DNA from 3 places in the Marinobacterium maritimum genome. Region 3 is predicted to be linked to each of the others. Evidence: predicted binding sites of a transcription regulator. Region 3 holds the regulator's gene; each other region holds the start of a gene.
What was found. The regulator LexA, encoded in region 3, represses DNA repair genes until DNA is damaged. The targets are predictions, from matches to a motif close to TACTGTNTANNTANACAGTA.

Region 1: the regulator LexA is predicted to act here: its motif matches at 1,263-1,282, upstream of umuD (translesion error-prone DNA polymerase V autoproteolytic subunit).
Region 2: the regulator LexA is predicted to act here: its motif matches at 972-991, upstream of ruvC (crossover junction endodeoxyribonuclease RuvC).

What each region holds. Positions count from the first base shown of each region.
Region 1 covers NZ_BAAAET010000001.1:986,680-988,946, reverse strand. Annotated here, with positions in the region: gene ABD013_RS04445 (isocitrate lyase) at 1-1,084, shown strand, start outside; gene umuD (translesion error-prone DNA polymerase V autoproteolytic subunit) at 1,298-1,738, shown strand; gene ABD013_RS18480 (Y-family DNA polymerase) at 1,735-2,267, shown strand, end outside.
Region 2 covers NZ_BAAAET010000001.1:1,208,360-1,210,626, forward strand. Annotated here, with positions in the region: gene ruvA (Holliday junction branch migration protein RuvA) at 1-383, opposite strand, end outside; gene ruvC (crossover junction endodeoxyribonuclease RuvC) at 406-924, opposite strand; gene ABD013_RS05575 (YebC/PmpR family DNA-binding transcriptional regulator) at 1,060-1,797, opposite strand; gene aspS (aspartate--tRNA ligase) at 1,898-2,267, opposite strand, start outside.
Region 3 covers NZ_BAAAET010000001.1:736,230-738,496, reverse strand. Annotated here, with positions in the region: gene dinG (ATP-dependent DNA helicase DinG) at 1-435, opposite strand, end outside; gene lexA (transcriptional repressor LexA) at 560-1,171, shown strand; gene ABD013_RS03285 (cell division inhibitor SulA) at 1,184-1,603, shown strand; gene ABD013_RS03280 (DUF6586 family protein) at 1,614-2,141, opposite strand; gene topA (type I DNA topoisomerase) at 2,180-2,267, opposite strand, start outside.

The DNA.
Region 1 (2,267 bases), 250 kb from region 3:
CGACAACTTCCAGACTCACGTTGTGCCGATCATCGCTGACATCGACGCCGGTTTCGGTAACGAAGAAGCGACTTACCTGCTGGCCAAGAAGATGATCGAAGCGGGTGCCTGTGCGATCCAGATCGAAAACCAGGTATCTGACGAGAAGCAGTGTGGCCACCAGGACGGTAAAGTAACCGTTCCTCACTCTGACTTCCTGGCCAAGATCCGCGCCGTACGCTACGCGTTCCTGGAGCTGGGTGTTGACGATGGTGTTATCGTTGCCCGTACCGACTCTCTGGGTGCCGGCCTGACCAAGCAGATCGCTGTAACCAACGAACCGGGCGACCTGGGTGACCAGTACAACGCCTTCCTGGACGGCGACTACGTTGAAAGCGCTGCCGACATCGACAACGGTGACGTGGTTGTTAAGGCTAACGGCAAGCTGCTGAAGCCGAAGCGTCTGGCCTCTGGCCTGTTCCAGTTCAAGAAAGGTTCTGGCGAAGACCGCGTAGTTCTGGACTGCATCACGTCTCTGCAGAACGGTGCTGACCTGCTGTGGATCGAAACCGAGAAGCCGCACGTTGGTCAGATCGCTGGCATGGTTAACCGCATCCGCGAAGCAGTGCCGAATGCCAAGCTGGTGTACAACAACAGCCCGTCCTTCAACTGGACGCTGAACTTCCGTCAGCAGGTATTCGATGCCATGGTTGAAGCTGGTCAGGACGTATCTGCCTACGACCGCGCCAACCTGATGAGCGTTGAGTACGACGAAACTGAACTGGCTGCCGCTGCAGACGAGAAGATCCGTACCTTCCAGCGTGACGCTGCTCGCGAAGCCGGTATCTTCCACCACCTGATCACGCTGCCGACTTACCACACTGCGGCCCTGTCTACTGACAACCTGGCCAAGGAATACTTCGGCGAAGCTGGCATGCTGGGCTACGTGGCTGGCGTACAGCGTAAAGAGATCCGTCAGGGCATCGCATGTGTTAAGCACCAGAACATGGCTGGTTCTGACATGGGCGACGATCACAAAGAGTACTTCTCTGGTGACGCTGCACTGAAAGCCTCTGGTAAAGACAACACTATGAACCAGTTCTAAATTGGTTCAACAACCCCTTGTAAATCAGGGGGTTGTATTTTCGAGCTATTTCGTGCGTCATTCATGTGCCGAAATTCTCATAAGAGCCGCGCCATTCTTCCCCGAGATGGCGCGGTTTTTTTTGTCTGCCCACACCCAGTCAGGTCAGCCATAGCCATACCCGCATGATTCGCTATAATACTGTTTATATATACAGTATATGGATTCATGCTTATGAACGCAGTCATTCTGGCCCGCGCCACAATACACGCCTCTCTGACGATTCCCCTTTTCCTTGATCGCGTTCCGGCCGGTTTTCCCTCCCCTGCCCAGGACTACATCGAAAAGACACTGGATCTGAACGATCTGTGCATCCGTCATCCGGCTGCGACCTACTTCGTACGCGCAGAGGGCGACTCCATGATCGAAGCCGGCATTTTCAGCGGCGACATTCTGGTCGTAGACCGCTCACTCACGGCAGAGCACGGCGACATCGTCATCGCCAGCATCAGCGGCGAAATGACCGTCAAGCAGCTGGAAACACGACCGCAGGTACGTTTGATGCCCTGCAATCCCAGGTATCGGGCGCTCAACGTGCCCGAAGGGTGCGACCTGGAGATCTTTGGCGTCGTCACCAATGTGGTTCACCGCTTCAGGCGCGGGAGCGAACGATGAGCTCGGTTTTTGCTCTCGTCGACTGCAACAACTTCTATGCCTCCTGTGAACGCCTGTTCCGGCCGGACCTGGCGGGCAAGCCCATTGTTGTGCTGTCCAACAACGATGGCTGTATCGTGGCACGTTCTGCCGAAGCCAAGGCGCTGGGCATCAAGATGGGCGTTCCGGTATATCAGGTTGAGCGTTATCTGCAGCAACATGATGTCGCCGTCTTTTCATCGAATTACGCCCTTTATGCCGACATGTCGGCACGCGTCATGAGCATTCTGGAGGAGCTGGCGCCACGGGTGGAGATCTATTCGATTGATGAAGCCTTTCTGGACCTGACCGGTATCGACTCCATCCAGTCACTGGACGCATTCGGTACTCGGATCAGGCAACAGGTAGGCCAGCATACCGGCATCCGCGTCTGTGTCGGCATTGCGCCGAGCAAGACGCTGGCCAAGCTGGCCAACCATGCGGCCAAGCAATACCCGGCCACGGGCGGCGTTGTCGACCTGACGAACCCCGAACGCCAGCGGCGCCTGCT
Region 2 (2,267 bases), 470 kb from region 3:
ATCTCAACAATCAGACGTTCCGCTGTTTTCTTGCCCACACCAGGAACACGCACCAGCGCCGTACTGTCTTCATTGTGTACGCTACGGATAAACTCTTCGGAACTGATGCCAGACAGAATGGCCAGCGCCATTTTCGGGCCCACACCATTTACCTTGATCAGCGAGCGAAACAGCAGCTTTTCCTGCTGATCAGCAAAGCCATACAGCAACTGCGCGTCTTCACGCACTACAAAATGGGTGTGCAGGCCGATTTCAGCCCCAAGTTCCGGCAGCTTATAAAAGGTGTTCATTGAGGCCTCGACCTCGTAGCCAACACCATTAACATCCAGCAACAACCAGGGCGGCTGCTTCTCCAGAATTCGACCTCTGAGATGTCCAATCACGAATCAACTGTCTCCATAAAAATCATAGCCGCCAACGGCCACTGCTGCGGCTTCGACTACGTACCTGCGGCACCTGACCAGCATTAGTGTGCGCATGACAGAGCGCAATTGCCAAGGCATCGGCAGCATCCGCTTGCGGTAACCCCGGTAATTTGAGCAAGTGCGCAACCATATGTTGCACCTGGGCCTTATCGGCACCACCATTGCCAACTACGGATTGCTTGACGCGGCGAGCCGCATATTCAGCGACCGGCAACGCCTGATTGGCACCGGCTACGATCGCTACGCCCCTCGCCTGTCCCAGCTTGAGAGCCGAGTCGGCATTCTTGGACATAAATACCTGCTCAATCGCCATCTCCTGTGGCTGGTAGCGCTCGATCACTTCAGTGACGCCGGCATACACCTGCTGCAGGCGCTCAGCCAGAAGTTCACCGCTGATGCGAATGCAGCCACTGGCGACATATTCGACACGAGCACCAACCGCGTTGATCACACCATAACCGGTAATTCTCGAACCGGGGTCAATTCCCAGGATCAGCATGGGTTCCTCCCGATACTACAGAAAGCCCCACGGGCCTCAATGCACAAGGCTGTACATTTATACACTAAAGCACTTTAAATTGCCCACAAAAAACCGGGGTTGCCCCCGGTTCTTGTGATCCGCAATATGGAAGGCTTATTCCATTGCTTCTTCAGGAATATCGGCGTTGTGATAGACGTTCTGGGTATCATCCAGATCTTCCAGTGCATCGATCAGTTTCAGCGCCTTGCCACCGGCATCCACATCCAACTCAACGGTGGTGGCCGGGATCATGCCCACTTCGGCGTAGACCGGCTCCAGACCTGCATCGACCAGCGACTGTTTAACGTCCATAAACTCTTGCCAGGGCGCAAACACGTCGATGGAGCCATCATCGTTGGTCACCACATCATCGGCACCCGCCTCCAGCGCGGCTTCCATGACCGCATCTTCATCGGCGCCTTCACCAAAGGTAATCTGACCTTTCTTTTCGAACAGGTAGGCTACAGAGCCATTAGTACCCAGGTTGCCGCCCGCCTTGTTGAAGGCCGCACGCACCTGAGACACGGTACGGTTGACATTATCGGTCATTACTTCAACCAGAATCGCCACCCCGTTGGGGCCGTAACCTTCGTAGGTCAACTCGTCGTAGTTATCGCCTTCACCACCACCGGCACCACGAGCGATTGCCTTCTCGATGGTATCCTTCTTCATGTTGGCGCCCAGCGCCTTATCGACGGCCGCACGCAGACGCGGGTTATCTTCCACGCTGCCACCACCTTCTTTGGCGGCAACCGTCAACTCACGAATCAGCTTGGTGAAGATCTTGCCACGCTTGGCGTCCTGAGCCGCCTTGCGGTGCTTGATGTTAGCCCACTTGGAATGACCTGCCATAAAACATCCTCGATTGATTGCAGAGCCCAGCAGGCTCTGTGATCTTATACGTGTCTTACAATGAAATGGGGCGACTCAAGTGGTCGCCCCAGGTGCGCGATCAGGGAGTCTTGCGCAGCTTGATGTTCAGTTCGCGCAGCTGAGCCGCGCTGACCTCACCCGGTGCGTCTGTCAGCAGACAAGCCGCACTCTGCGTTTTCGGGAAGGCAATCACTTCACGAATAGAAGAAGAACCTGTCATCAGCATCACCAGACGATCCAGACCAAACGCCAGACCACCGTGAGGCGGCGCACCGAACTTCAATGCATTGAGCAGGAAGCCGAATTTTTCTTCCGCTTCCTCGTCGCTGATGCCCAGCACCTTGAATACAGCACGCTGCATCTCCTGATCGTGGATACGGACAGAGCCGCCGCCCAGCTCGGTACCATTCAGCACCATATCGTAGGCACGAGACAGCTTGCCTTCAGGT
Region 3 (2,267 bases):
CATCTGGCCCAGCACACCCTGCTGCTCAAGCAGGCCCTCGACCTTGTTCAAACACAGGTAACGCCCCCGCCCCTTGGCCAACCGGTATTTCATCGGCAGGCCGGCATGTTCCTCGACCTCAGGCAGGTCCTTGTTGATTAACTGCTCCTGCAGGGCAACCGTTGCGGTCGAGAGCACCAGGCGGCATTCCTTGGCACGTGCCAACGGGATCGCAGCGAGCAGGTAGGCGATGGTTTTACCGGTACCCGTGCCTGCCTCGACCACCCCTACCACCGGCTGCTCAGCGCGATTAATGGCGGTAGAGTCCGCTGCTGCCAGCGTACGAGCCACAGCCGCTACCATCTGCTTCTGTGCCGGACGCGCTTTCAGCCCCCGACTCTTCAGAAAGCGGCTGTAGGCCCCCTGTATTTCCTGTTTTTGCGCGTCGCTCAGCACAGCCTGTCCCCGTTCATGATCAGTGGCGCGATTTTACCAAGATACTGGATATTTAGACAGATAATGCTTGACCCTGGATATTCACTGTATAAAATCACAGTAAATCGATTGAGTAACGGCCGCTATGAAACTGACGAAACGACAAACCGAAGTACTGGAGTGCATCAAGCAGTACATCGACACCACCGGCTACCCGCCGACCCGTGCCGATATTGCACGTGAATTGGGCTTCCGCTCAGCCAATGCCGCCGAAGAGCACCTGAAGGCGCTGGCCCGCAAGGGAGCCATCGAGTTGACCAAGGGCACTTCCCGCGGCATCCGCCTGCCGGAGAGCGAACAGAGCCCTGCTGGTGAAGGCCTGCCGATTATAGGCCAGGTCGCTGCTGGCGAGCCGATTCTGGCCCAGGAGCATGTCGAGGATCAGTGCACGATTTCTGCCGATTTCTTCCGTCCGCGCGCGGACTACCTGCTCAGAGTAAGAGGCATGAGCATGAAGAACATCGGCATCATGGACGGCGATCTGCTTGCCGTTCATCAGACACCTGATGCCAGGGATGGGCAGATCGTTGTTGCCAGGATCGGCGACGATGTTACGGTCAAGCGTTTCAAGCGCGATGGCCACAAAGTATTTCTGATCGCCGAAAATGAAGACTTTGCCCCGATCGAAGTCGACCTGTCCGAACAGGAGCTGATTATCGAAGGTCTGGGGGTAGGGGTCATTCGACAAGGTCACTGACGAGGTTGAGCCATGCTTGCCATCAACTATGCACGTGATACCAGCAACACCCCGAGGCGGGAATACGGCCGCAACGAAGCAAGCCGTGTAACCGAGATCCTGCTGCACAACAGCCAGGTCTCACTGCACCCGGTGTTGCTGCCCATGATCGCCCAGCTTAGCCGTGACAGCCGCTGGCTAACGCTGGTCAACCCGCCCGCCGATCTCAGCCGGGAACTGCTGAACCAGGCAGGTGCCGTGACCGGGCATATCCTTTCCCTGCACAGCAGGGATGGCAAACATGAACCGCTCAAACTCTGTCAGCAGGCACTGTCTGCCGGCACTTCGCATACAGTGATTACATGGTGTGAGTCCGGCCGTACGACACCGTTACACCAGCTTGACCTGGCCGCCACCCAAGGCGGGGCTCAAGCCATTCTGGTGCGCCATTGAAAACCAGCCGTCACCATTCCTGCATATTGGCTCGCAGACGTTCCAGCAGTTCCCGGAACGCCTGCAGCCAGTCGTTGTATTCAGCCAGCACATCTCGGTCTTCCGCATGGTCCGGATTGATCTGCAACACATGAATTTCAGACACACTGGCGTCCTTTGCACTCGCCTGCACCGAGTGGTCTGAGGCATCCCAACAAGACTGATACGCCTTCAATACCTTGTGCAGCCAGCTGGCGCTATCCTGCTCCAGAATTTCCAGCTCACGCGCTTCCGGTGACTCCTGACCAGTTGCCTCCAGCTGCTCGATAAGGTCCGTGTAACGGTAAACCTTCGAGGGATCCAGACTGTAGTTTTCAGCGATCTCCCGCAGCAGCGAGGTGTAACCACTGGCCATAAAGAACAGCACCGACTCGTGATAGGACTCGATACGGGGATGCTGACTCCACTGCGGCGTTTCCTGCGCCTGTACCAGCGCCTTGATATGCAGCCGGGCAAAATTCAGTTTCTGATTGGTACGTACTGCGTAGATATCACTCATCGTTGCTGCTCTCGTTTAGTCCCTGAGTTGCGAGCAGATCAGCGTTTGCTGCTCTGCTCCTCCTGCCAGCGCCCATCACGATAGAAAGCCTTCCAACCGGTGGCCTTACCCTCTACCTCGGACATC